One region of the Sporosarcina sp. P16b genome, then DNA from elsewhere that is predicted to be linked to it. Evidence: riboswitches for the same ligand, from Rfam matches in the RefSeq annotation. Region 1 holds a riboswitch; each other region holds the start of a gene.
The links. A riboswitch is a leader RNA that binds a small molecule or an ion and turns the genes downstream of it on or off. The one in region 1 is predicted to bind cobalamin.

Region 1 (4,280 bases):
TAGCGTACGACTTACATTCAGACGAAAGTTTATTAGGGAAATACCATTTGACAATAACCTACTCGGAGGTAACACAATGAATGCAGTAGAGCAGATTCAACATGAAATTAAAGAAGCGTTGCACGAAGCGATTGAGAAAGCACAACTAGTCGAAGGTGCGGATATTCCGGAAATTAAACTGGAATCACCAAGAAGTAAAGAGAACGGCGATTATGCAGCGAATATCGCAATGCAGTTGACAAAACTCGCGAAAAAGCCACCGCGTGCAATCGCGGAAAGTATCTTGGAGCATCTTGATACGACAAACACGGCAATCGACTCCATTGAAATTGCTGGACCCGGTTTCCTCAATATCCGCTTGAAAACAGACAGTCTCGGAGATATCGTGAAATCTGTCCTGGACCAAGGAGCAGACTACGGACGTTCCGACAGCGGACAGCAACAGAAGATCCAAGTTGAATTCGTTTCAGCGAACCCAACAGGCGACTTGCACTTAGGACACGCACGCGGGGCATCACTTGGTGATTCATTATGTAATATTCTTGACAAAGCAGGCTATGACGTAGCGCGTGAATACTACATCAATGACGCGGGTAATCAAATAAATAACTTAGCGTTATCGATTGACGTTCGTTATTTCGAAGCACTTGGATTAGAAAAAGAAATGCCGGAAGACGGCTACCGTGGTGCAGATATCATCGCCATCGCAAAAGGCCTCGTTGAACAATATGGAGACAAGTATGTCCATGTTCCAGAAGAAGAGCGACTTGCATTTTTCCGTGAACACGGCTTGAATATCGAATTAGATAAACTAAAGAAAGACTTAACGGACTTCCGCGTGCATTTCGACAACTGGTTCTCGGAAACGTCCCTATATAACAACGGCAAGATCGAAATCGCACTCCAAAAACTTCGTGAAAATGGCCATGTCTTTGAAGAAGACGGCGCGACTTGGTTCCGCTCCACTACATTTGGTGACGATAAAGACCGTGTATTAATCAAGCAAGACGGTTCATTCACGTACTTAACACCGGACATTGCCTATCACCAAGACAAGCTAAGTCGTGGATTTGATAAACTGATCAATATTTGGGGAGCAGACCACCACGGATATATTCCACGTATGAAAGCAGCAATCCAGGCGCTAGGTTATGACCGCGATACGCTCGAAGTAGAAGTGGCGCAAATGGTTCAGCTCTATAAAGACGGAGAAAAATTCAAAATGAGCAAGCGCACAGGAAAAGCGGTCACATTACGTGAACTCGTAGAAGAAGTCGGACTAGACGCTGTACGGTATTTCTTTGCGATGCGCTCAGGCGATGCACAAATGGACTTCGATTTAGATTTGGCGGTATCCAAATCCAATGAAAACCCCGTCTACTACGCACAATACGCGCACGCACGTATCTGTTCAATCCTACGTCAAGCAAAAGAACAGAACGTGGAAGCGTCAACGACAAACGTCACGCTATTGCAAGATGAGAAAGAATTGGAGCTACTGAAGAAGCTCGGAGATTTCCCGAAACTTATCAGCGACTCAGCTCGCATGCGCGCACCGCACCGCGTGACGACATATATTCAAGAACTAGCAGCTACATTCCATAGTTTCTACAATGCGAATAAAGTGCTCGACCCGGAAAATAAAGACCTGTCCGAGGCACGTTTGGCTTTGATCACAGCAACTAAAACGACGATTGCGAACGCATTGAAATTAGTTGGCGTTGAAGCACCGGAAAGAATGTAATATATCGAAAATGGCCAAGCAGATTTTTTACTGTTTGGCTTTTTTATGTCTTTGGAAGTACTGCCTGTCAAAGTTTCATCAAATCCAACGAAATATCCCAATAGCGCGATCTTCAAGCAGTTTGGCGCGGTTACATAGAGTAATTGCGCGGTGTTAAACACGAAATGCGCGGTCTCTTCCAGTTTTAGCGCGGTTCAACCTACCACCACAAGAACAGGTAGGAAGTGGGGATGACTTTTGAAAGATCAGCACCGCCCTGTACAACCCTCACTATTACCGCTATAATAAAGCATAATTACATATCTTCTAAAAGGTTCTCAATACTAGAGATGAAAAGTGAAATCGGTTCAAATCCGATGCGGTCCCGCCACTGTACGTGCTATGCACAAGCCAGGTCACCTGCCTTTTTAGAAAATGAAGTTCCGCAGCAACCTACGAGGATAGGTGTAATGGAAGAAGTCACGTCCTGATTTCATCCCACCTAATCCTTCGAATGATCGAAGGATTTTTTTCGTGTCTGCGACTTGCGTAATGCAACACACATATTAAAGGAGGAACACACATGAAGAAGTTTTTACAACTACTGCTGACAGCAATGCTCGCGGTACTACTACTCGCAGCATGTGGAAGCGATAGTGCAAAAGAAGAAACACCAGCAGATGAAAATCAAGCTGGCGAAGAAACGAAAACGGAACAAGCATCAACGGATACAACGAGTTATCCATACACTCTGACAGATGCGATTGGCAAAGAAGTTACATTTGAAAAAGTGCCGGAAACTGTCATTTCATTACTTCCAAGCAACACGGAAATTTTATACGGGATTGGTGCAGGAGATAAAGTCATTGCAGTAACAGAAAACGATGACTATCCTAAAGAGGTAACAGAGCTAGATACAGTAGGGGACTTTACGGTCAACATAGAAAAAGTGATTTCATTGCAACCGGAAGCGGTGTTCGCACATGAAATGATGTTGGGTTCGAATGAAGAAGGATTGAATCAGATTCGTGACGCAGGCATCCCTGTGATCGTTATACAGAATGCAGGAACATTTGAAGAGACATATGAAACGATTGAATTGATTGGTAAAGTTATGGACAAAAATGTGGAAGCGAATCAAATCGTTGAAGATATGAAAACGAAAGTCGCTGATATCGAAAAGAAAGCAGCGGACATTACGGACAAGAAGCGCGTGTTCATTGAAAACTCCGATGCGCCTGAAATTTACACGGCAGGAAAAGGAACTTTCCCACAACAGTTTTTGGATATGATCAATGCTGAAAACATCGTGACAGAAGAAGGTTGGATTATGATCAGTCCTGAAACGATTGTAGATGAAAATCCAGATGTAATTTTGGCAATATATAGCTATGTTCCAAACGTTGTAGAAAATATTAAGACGCGTGACGGGTTTGATGCAGTTACTGCGATCAAAGAAGATCGAGTCATTCAACTGGATGAAGATATTACAAGCCGTACAGGTCCGCGTTTGGCTGACGGATTAGAATCGTTTGCGAAAGCAGTCTATCCTGAGGTATTCGGTGAATAAAACTGCGCTCGCCTATGTCGTGTCGATTGCCATGCTCCTTGTGGCAATCTGGCTCGGCGTATCGATCGGTACAGTGAAAATACCAATAGAGACGCTATGGAATCAATCGGATGCGACCGCGAGTAATATTTTGTGGAAGATCCGTATGCCACGTGTGTTGTTGGCCGGAATTGTCGGTGCCTCACTGGCTATATCAGGAGCCGCGTTCCAAGGGCTTTTGAAAAACCCGTTAGCTGATCCTTACACCCTCGGAGTGTCATCCGGTGCCTCTGTCGGCGCCGTGATCACACTCTTTTTTGGTATATCGCTGCCGGTTCTTGGCGCGTTCACCTTACCTGTATTTAGTATGATGGGTGCCGCAATCACGATGTTTTTAGTGATCGGTTTTGCTCGAATGGTCGACCGATCAATGAAAATGGAGACGATCATTTTAACAGGAATCATTTTTGGCTCATTTCTCGGCTCCGTGCTGTCGCTGATGATCGCGTTAACGCAAGAAGAACTCCGTCAGATCGTCGGTTGGCTGCTTGGTAGCGTATCGATGCGCGGCTGGAATTATATTCTGATGGTCCTGCCGTTTTTTATCATCGGTACATTTATGCTGTGGCTTAATCGCCGCGAATTGAATGCTTTATTATTCGGTGAAGAACGTGCGCATCATCTTGGAGTCAATGTCAAACAACGTAAATTGATGATTTTGCTAGGCGGTTCGGTCTTAACTGGTTCCGCTGTTGCCGTGTCTGGAACAATCGGCTTCGTTGGCCTAGTGGTCCCGCATATGACAAGGATGTTATGGGGCTCCGATCACCGTCACGTCTTGCCGTTATCATTGTGTAACGGTGCATCATTATTGATCATTTGCGATCTCGTGGCGCGAACGATTATTTCACCGGCGGAATTACCGGTCGGTGTCATTACCGCATTCATTGGCGCTCCGGTGTTTGCCTATATCTTTTACAAACAACGTAGAAAAGGAGCGATGTGAAG
Region 2 (4,280 bases), 100 kb from region 1:
ACATTCCGCGGAGGGCCGGCGTATTACATGCAAAAAGCGCTAGGCTGGCGGAAACTCGGAATTGTCTTCGCGATTTTACTGACGATGAGTTTCGGATTCATATTTAACGCAGTACAATCCAACACCATCAGTCAGTCATTCACTGAAGTATTCGGCATTCCGAACTGGAGTGTCGGGGTTGGCTTAATGCTAATAACAGGGATTATCGTCTTCGGTGGCGTCAAACGGATTGTAAAAGTAACACAAACCATCGTACCCATCATGGCGACTTTCTATATTTTGGTAGCGTTATATATCGTGATTATGAATATTTCAGAAGTTCCAGGCATTATTGTATTGATATTCGAGCATGCTTTCGGAATTAAAGAAGTCATGGGTGGCGGAATCGGGATGGCCATGATGCAAGGTGTACGTCGCGGTCTCTTCTCCAATGAAGCAGGTATGGGTAGTGTGCCAAACGCGGCTGCTACAGCGAACGTATCGCATCCGGCAAAACAAGGATTGGTACAAAGTCTAGGTGTGTTTTTCGATACCATCATCATCTGTTCTGCGACCGCATTCATCATTTTGCTTGGCGGATTGTATCAAACAGGTGAAACAAACGGTATCATCTTGACACAAAACTCCATGGCTGTACAAGTAGGCGCATGGGCACCGTACTTCATTGCCGGTGCTATCATGTTCTTCGCCTTCAGTTCTATCATCGGTAACTATTATTATGGCGAAACCAATATTGAATTCATTCATGCCAACATCGTATGGAAACGAATCTATCAAGTTCTTGTACTGGTCATGGTATACTTCGGTGCAATCGCAAAAGTACAAGTTGTATGGGATATGGCCGACCTATTCATGGGACTAATGGCCATCATTAACTTAATCGTCATTCTACTACTTGGTAAAATCGCCTTTAAAGTACTGGACGACTTCACTAAACAACGTAAAGCCGGCAGAAACCCTGTCTTCAAGTCAGCCAGCATCCCTGAATTAAAAGGCGCGGAATGTTGGGAAGAGACAGCGGAAAAACCAGAAGATCGTTTGTAATGGGGGTGATTTGTGGATGTAAGGGATATGATTTCTCAATCTTTAACTTATCACCATGTATAAGTTAGGATTATAGCGGAAATCCCTTATTCACACACTCCTAAGTTTAAAGCATTCACACAAACCATTTAGTCAAGAAGTAAAAAGTTTGATATACTATAAAATACTGAATAACAAAAATCGAATCGTAGTTCAGAAGAAGGATTCTGAACTTCGGTTCGATTTTTGTTTTGCATGTTTGAACACAACATGTTAGGGTTATATATGAATCAACACACTATATATAGTGTGTAACAGCAAATAGATGAATTGGTACCCACCACGTTTAAAAGGGAATCCGCCACTAACGGAGCTGCCCCCGCAACTGAGGGCACGGACGACTATCTTATAAAACCACTGCTTCGGCGGGAAGGAAAGATGGAAGAACGATGTGCCAGCCAGTAGACCTGCCAGTCATCTCAGCAAAACATTCTTCGGGGTTGGAGAGTGAAAGCACAAAGCAGTCTTATTTCAGTCTGCCTAAAACTTTCCGCGATCTACTAAGCGTCAATTGACGACTCCCGATTTTATTGGGAGTTTTTTTATTTAGTACATAACCGAATTAATTAACTAAAGGGAGCGGATATCATGGCTATTATTCAAGAAACTAAGGGACTTAATCTAGTGTTGGAAAACTTACAAGAAGAATTCGGCAAGAAACAAATGGAGCCGTTAATCGAAGCGAGTGAGAAATTCCAAGAGCGCCACCCGGCTAGCACGGCAACTGAATGGACGAACGCGATGGTGCTGGAGTCTTTAAGCCGTATTGATGAAGCAAATACGTATTGGACGTTTGTAGCGGCACGAATTTATTTATTCGACGTCTATGCAAAGCAACAAGCATTGCGTGGGGCGGATGCTTATACCGACTTTGCGAAAAATGTAGAACGCTTGGTGGAACAAGGTTTATATACATCCGTTCTGACAGAGAAATACAGCCTAGATGAGCTTCAGGAAATCGGTAAACTACTCGATCCTTCCCGTGATCTATTATTCACATATATCGGTTTGAAAACATTGGTAGACCGATACGTAACCGTAAACTTTAAGAAACAGCCAGTGGAGCTGCCGCAAGAGCGCTGGTTGATCATCGCGATGACACTAATGCAAGACGAAACAGTAGACCGCATTCATAAAGTTGGCGAAGCATACTGGGCGATGAGCAATTTATACATGACGGTCGCGACACCTACATTATCGAATGCAGGCAAGATGCACGGTCAGCTATCCAGTTGCTTTATCGATACAGTGGATGATTCCTTACAAGGGATCTACAACAGCAACACCGATATCGCGAACTTGTCGAAATTCGGTGGCGGTATCGGCGTCTATATGGGGAAAGTTCGTTCTCGTGGTGCATCGATTCGTGGTTTCGAAGGCGCGTCAAGCGGTGTTCTGCCATGGATCAAACAGTTGAACAATACGGCAGTCAGTGTCGATCAACTCGGTCAACGTCAAGGTGCCGTAGCCGTTTATCTCGACGTATGGCATCAAGACATCTTCACATTCCTTGATCTCAAGCTCAATAACGGCGATGACCGTTTACGTGCACATGACATTTTCACAGGCGTTTGCTTGCCAGACTTGTTCATGGAGAAAGTCGAGTCCCGTGAAGACTGGCATTTATTCGATCCACATGAAGTCCGCACGAAAATGGGCTATTCATTGGAAGACTTCTATGATGAAACGAAAGGACAAGGAACATTCCGCGAGAAGTATGAGGAATGCGTCCGTAATGAAGATTTATCACGAGAGACGGTTTCCGCGATTGAAATTATGAAACGTATCTTGCGTAGCCAGCTCGAGACAGGAACGCCTTTCATGTTCTATCGCGACGAAGTAAACCGCATGAATCCGAATAAGCATGAAGGTATGATTTATTCTAGTAATTTGTGTTAACAATAGCACCTTCAGTCAGTAATGGCTGTCGAAAACTCCGTTAAACGGGGGAACTCTTATTTAGTAAGACAATCCCGTGCTAAATCTCAACTTTTGTAGTATCATCAAATAAAGAACATTTGTTCTATAGGGGATGATATTTGTGGAAAAGCCATTTGGTTTTGTTTACGAGACTACAAATACAGTTAATAATATGAAATACATTGGAAAATGTATTTACGGTCGGATAAATAATTGGGAAACATATTTGGGTTCAGGTCTTTATTTGAAAAGGGCTATTAAAAAGTATGGTAAGGAAAAGTTTATCAGGGTAATTCTGGTTGAGGCATACTCAGATATAGAGTTGAATCAACTTGAGGAATATTATATTTCTAAACGAAATGCTGTAGAATCAAAGGAATATTATAATATTAAAATGACATCTATTGGCGGAGATTGTTTTACAACAAACCCAAACAAAGAGCATATCCGCAGTTTAAGAGTGAAACAAATGACAGGCGCTTCAAATCATCAATACGGGAAACCAAAAACCAAAAAGATGATTGAAGCAGTCAAAAAGAAGAACTCAAAAGCAATTATAATAGATGGAATTGAATATTCATCAATAACTGCAGCATCTGTTGCACTTTCCCTTTATTGTACAACAATTTCGTATAGATTAGACTGTGATAACTTTCCTAGCTATAAGAGAATTGTCCCGAAATCACTAAGACCGACCAACAAACATGCTGCTTGTAAATGCCAAGTCCATGACGTGGTATATGAAAGTATTGCAAAGGCGGCATTAGCTCATGGCATTTCTACACATGCTATGAGAAACCGTATGTATTCCCGTAACTTTCCAGACCATCATATTATAGTTGAGTAAATGCCTAACGACTATCGAAAGCATAGCTAGTTGAAATAGCACTAGTGAAGAAGCGAGTAGAGTACCCCTCAAGCGAGGCCCTGATGAAAAACAGGGATAATTCATAAAGGGAAAAGCGGAGCATCCTACCAGGTCGTGCTGGGGATGATGATATAGTCTCCTCTGCATGGTGACATGCAGCAGCAATTAATTGCGGATTAAGCTTTGCGAGCTTAATTGAAGAAGAGGACTGAAATACTGCAAAATATGTCAGCGAGTACACATGAATCCGTAACACTAGAAGACGATATGGTCGTCACACGCACAAAGCCAGGTGATTTCGTTGTATGTAACCTGTCATCGATTAACCTTGGAAGAGCAGTAACGGCAGACGTGCTAGACCGTTTGATCAAAATTCAAGTGCGTATGCTCGACAACGTCATCGATCAGA
Region 3 (4,280 bases), on a different contig from region 1:
AACATTTTATACTGACACGACAATTGAGATTATAGATATTTTAGAACAAAGTAGCGACTCGGAAATTTCGAAAGGTGATAAGGTAAGCTATCGGGAATACTATGCGCTTAGAGAAGATAATGATCGAGAATATATCCTCATTTACGATAACTATACACCTTTAAAGAAAGGAAGCGGATATATACTTGTTATGACAAAGAGTGAGGAGAATAATGAATTATATTACAATGAGGCATGGAATTTAGCGAAGTTTAATATAGATGGAACAGATCCGTATGATTTTTTATTTGACCCACAGCAATCGAATTCCTTATCATCTAACGTAAATGAATCATTGAACGGAGTCCAGCAGATTGACAAAATACAAAAAGCGTTTTCTTCCTATTCCGTCAAGAAAGATGGGAACAGTGCATATTCACTAAATCAACTATTTACTGATAAAATGAGATTCTATCAAGAACTTGAACAGAAATACTCAGAAAAATTGAATGAATAGGTATTACAGTTAAGATGGAGATGTCATAAGGGGCATCTATAAGTGAGAATTGTTTTCTTTTGAATTAAGGTACTGGTCCCGACACAATCCAGAAACGATTCTTAATTAATATAGATTTGCGTGCGGACCTGGTACCTTTATTAATCATTCGCTAACAGTTCCTACTGCCAAGCCTGCAGTGGACTTTCACCACCGAGTATTTGCCCATGCAGGGTGCAGTTCAAAATCGTCAATGACGGCTATTCATCGTCCCCTTAAACGTATGAAGCGATCTATAACTTTTATTGTTAATTACTAAATAATCATCAAGCTATTATGAGAGAAGCAGGGCTTATATGAAATCAAGCATATTCGATTTTCCCACGGAGGTATAATCTTGTTTCATAGATGTTTCAGCTTCCTCATGGCTGTTTGAATGATCCGATCCTCCATGCCCTGAGAAAAGGAAATTTGAGCCTTCGAAGTTTTTATTATGTACAGGCCAAGAGCGTGAGAATCTTCTAAGGGAATGAGGTTGTTTTATAAAGGTTGAAGTGTGACGGGGACAATAGTTAACTTTGCTTGAGACATAAGAAAGCACTTCCTTGATACAATGATTGTACCAAGGAAGTGCTGTGTTTTAATGTGCGTCGTTTGATTGGGAGCTTAGGATATATGTTTAAGAATCCTGATGGTCAAAGAATTGATTCCTAATCTATATCAGTTACTTGATAGACTTTCAAAAAGTACATTTGCGGATCTTGTCTAAAAGCGCTTGAAACGGCACATCTCACTAAAACAGAAATCCATTCTAAGTACAGCGTCTATTGATTTTACCCCGCAAAAACTATAAGCTAGTTAATAGTTGCCTAGAGTGTTTTGGTTCTTTGTCCCGTAAACAAAGAATAAATAGAAATCAGGTGAGAATCCTGAGCGGTCCGGCCACTGTAATGGGGAAATATGCCCCTAAGTCAGGAGCCTTGCCAAAGTATGTAAGCATGACACCTTCATGGTCCCCATCTCATTCAAGAGGTGGGGATTTTTTGAATTCAAAACCACACTGCCACTGAAGAAACCGCTCCGTTTAATTTCAATGAAAAGGTAGAGGCTTCCGCGCTAAAACTAGCTGGCGGACCGATCCACTATACGTCGTCACTGTAAATCATTTAGACGATTCTCTCATTCCCCAGGAAATGAATGGGATGCTAAATGGCAAAGGACTGAATGACTTTACAGGCAGGATCACATTCATTGAAGGTATGAACGACATTCAATTCCAAGGTTGTCGCAGGTTTGGTCATCGTGGTAATGAGTAGGATGAAAAAAAGAAGGCATCAAAGAGAGTAGAGCGATATAATGAAGAAAGATCTAGTAGCCGTAGCGTTAGTCAATACGAACTGCAGGGCGGTGATGAAGTAGAGTTCCATAACACATGTGATGTAGATAGAGATCTAAACAGCTATATACGAAAATAAAGAAAGTAGGAAACTAGATGAGCGCATTCTCAAACTTTCACCCACTATTGCTACTTGTCTACGTTACAGTCGTTTTAGTCACGATGTTCAGCTCGTTTCATCCGATCATCGTGGCGCTGGCCATGATCGGGGGCATTCTGTATTTTCTCATGCTGCACGGAGTCCGGACAGCAACTAAGGACTTGATCTATTACTCTTTTGTTTTTCTACTAATTGCCGTAGCGTATCCAGCAACTGTACATAACGGTTTCACTCCGTTATTTTTCCTCCATGAACACGCGGTAACGCTGGAAGCTGTGACGAAAGGACTCGTCATTGCGGGAGCCGTAGTTGCAACCAGTTTCTGGACGAAGAGTTATTTCGAGATTTTCACGACGAACACACTACTTGCCGTACTGACGAAAGTGTCCGCTAGCCCAAAATTTCTCGTTTCCATGCTGTGGCGATTCATTCCGTTATTCAAAATAAAATGGCGTGAAAACCAAATGGCACAACGCGGAATCGGCTATTACAAAGTAGGGAGCAGAGTGGAAAAATTCCGTCGCGCGTTCGCATTGTGGCGGCAGACGCTCGTCCAGACAGCGGAGTTTAGCATTGTTAAGCCAGATGTCATGAAGGCGCGAGGGTATGGTATCGTGAAAGAGAGAACGCGGTATAAGAAGAGGCGATTCACAAAACGGGACGGAATATTGACGGCCGGACTCGTTCTGTTTCTTCTTTACTACATTGGATACTTCACACAGCACCAGACGCAGTATTATCCAGAAATCAGTGAACAGACACTAGGTGCAGGGCATTACGTCATCATCGGCTTGCTCATGTTATTACCGTTTATCTATGAAGCGAAGGAGAGGATCAAATGGCGATACTTACAGTCGAAAATCTGAACTTCCAGTATGAAGAACAGCATGTGTTGCGAGACGTGAGCTTTTCGATTAAGCGTGGAGAATTCATAACGCTATTCGGTCCTACCGGTTCAGGAAAGTCCACGTTATTGAAAATGATGAAACGGGAAATGCGGCCGAACGGTAAACTTAGCGGCACGGTGTATGTGAACGGCGAAAAAATCGATGAACTGCCCGCGTCAACTACAGCGACAGCTATTGGCTATATAATGCAAAATCCAGAGGAACAAATAGTCATGGAAAAAGTGTGGCAAGAGTTGGCGTTTGGTCTTGAGAATATGGGCATGTCGACGGTAGACATGCAACAAAAAATCGCTGAAGTCGCCAGTTTCTTCGGTATTCACAACTGGTTGCATGTTAGTATCAGTGATCTATCAGGTGGACAGAAACAACTCGTTAATCTAGCGGCGGTGCTTGCAATGGAGCCGGATATTTTATTGCTCGACGAACCAACGTCCCAACTTGATCCCATTGCGGCTTCCGTGTTTCTGACGCTACTTGAAAAAATCAATCGTGAACTCGGCATGACGATTTTAATTGTCGAGCATCGGTTAGAAGAGTTATTACCCGTGTGCGATCGAGTGTTGTTCATGGAAAACGGCTCGCTTCTTTATGACACAACACCGAAAGCAATCGGCAACTCCTTGCTAGAACATCCAATGCTCGACGCACTCACGACAGCGATGCGTGTCTACTATAAGCTCGGCTTCCGTGATGAGACGCCGATTACGGTGCGCGAAGGGATGGATTTCATTCGGCACTATCCATCGGCAATTTTACCGACGGATCCGATGAGAAAAAAGCATCCACCACTCATTACAGTGAAAGATCTGTATTTCCGTTACAATCGAAAAAGTGATAATCTACTCGCGGATATGACGTTTACGGTACATCGAGGCGAAATCTTCACGATTGTCGGGGGAAATGGAGTCGGCAAGTCTTCGTTACTAAGGTTACTCGCCGGACTGCATAAGCCGTATGCAGGTAAAGTATGGATAGACGAAGTCGCACCAAGCAAGTGGAAAGGGAATATCGTCTTATTACCGCAAAACGCACAAGCATTATTCATGTACTCAACGGTGAAAGAAGAGCTAATCCATGCGGTTCCTGTGCAAAAAATGCCGAAAGAACGGAGAGAAACGACGGTATCGAGTATGATGAAACAGTTACATATTGAGCATCTTTCGAAAAGAAATCCATTTGAATTAAGTGGCGGAGAACAGCAGAAGGCCGCGCTTGCAAAATTATTGCTGCTTAAACCGGATATATTATTGCTGGATGAGCCAACTAAAGGAATGGACGTCATGTCGAAAAAAGAAGTGACGGAGTTGATTCGAACGCTTCAAAAACAGAATATCACGACGATTATCGTGACGCATGATATTGAATTTGCAGCAGAAGTATCTACACGTGTTGGCATGTTGT

Region 2: it holds a riboswitch for cobalamin, as region 1 does, so the genes downstream of both, CSV77_RS03915 (ribonucleotide reductase N-terminal alpha domain-containing protein) here and CSV77_RS03375 (ABC transporter substrate-binding protein) in region 1, are expected to answer to the same signal.
Region 3: it holds a riboswitch for cobalamin, as region 1 does, so the genes downstream of both, CSV77_RS07560 (energy-coupling factor transporter transmembrane component T) here and CSV77_RS03375 (ABC transporter substrate-binding protein) in region 1, are expected to answer to the same signal.

Annotation. Positions count from the first base shown of each region.
Region 1 covers NZ_PDYO01000002.1:70,816-75,095, reverse strand. Annotated here, with positions in the region: gene CSV77_RS03385 (YwiB family protein) at 1-80, shown strand, start outside; gene argS (arginine--tRNA ligase) at 77-1,744, shown strand; cobalamin riboswitch at 2,039-2,165, shown strand; gene CSV77_RS03375 (ABC transporter substrate-binding protein) at 2,307-3,293, shown strand; gene CSV77_RS03370 (FecCD family ABC transporter permease) at 3,286-4,278, shown strand.
Region 2 covers NZ_PDYO01000002.1:173,956-178,235, reverse strand. Annotated here, with positions in the region: gene CSV77_RS03920 (alanine/glycine:cation symporter family protein) at 1-1,044, shown strand, start outside; cobalamin riboswitch at 1,338-1,512, shown strand; partial or broken gene CSV77_RS03915 (ribonucleotide reductase N-terminal alpha domain-containing protein) at 1,672-2,979, shown strand; gene CSV77_RS03910 (GIY-YIG nuclease family protein) at 3,125-3,850, shown strand; partial or broken gene CSV77_RS03905 (ribonucleoside-diphosphate reductase subunit alpha) at 4,079-4,280, shown strand, end outside.
Region 3 covers NZ_PDYO01000004.1:172,988-177,267, forward strand. Annotated here, with positions in the region: gene CSV77_RS07550 (hypothetical protein) at 1-496, shown strand, start outside; cobalamin riboswitch at 1,339-1,477, shown strand; gene CSV77_RS07560 (energy-coupling factor transporter transmembrane component T) at 1,968-2,837, shown strand; gene CSV77_RS07565 (ABC transporter ATP-binding protein) at 2,810-4,280, shown strand, end outside.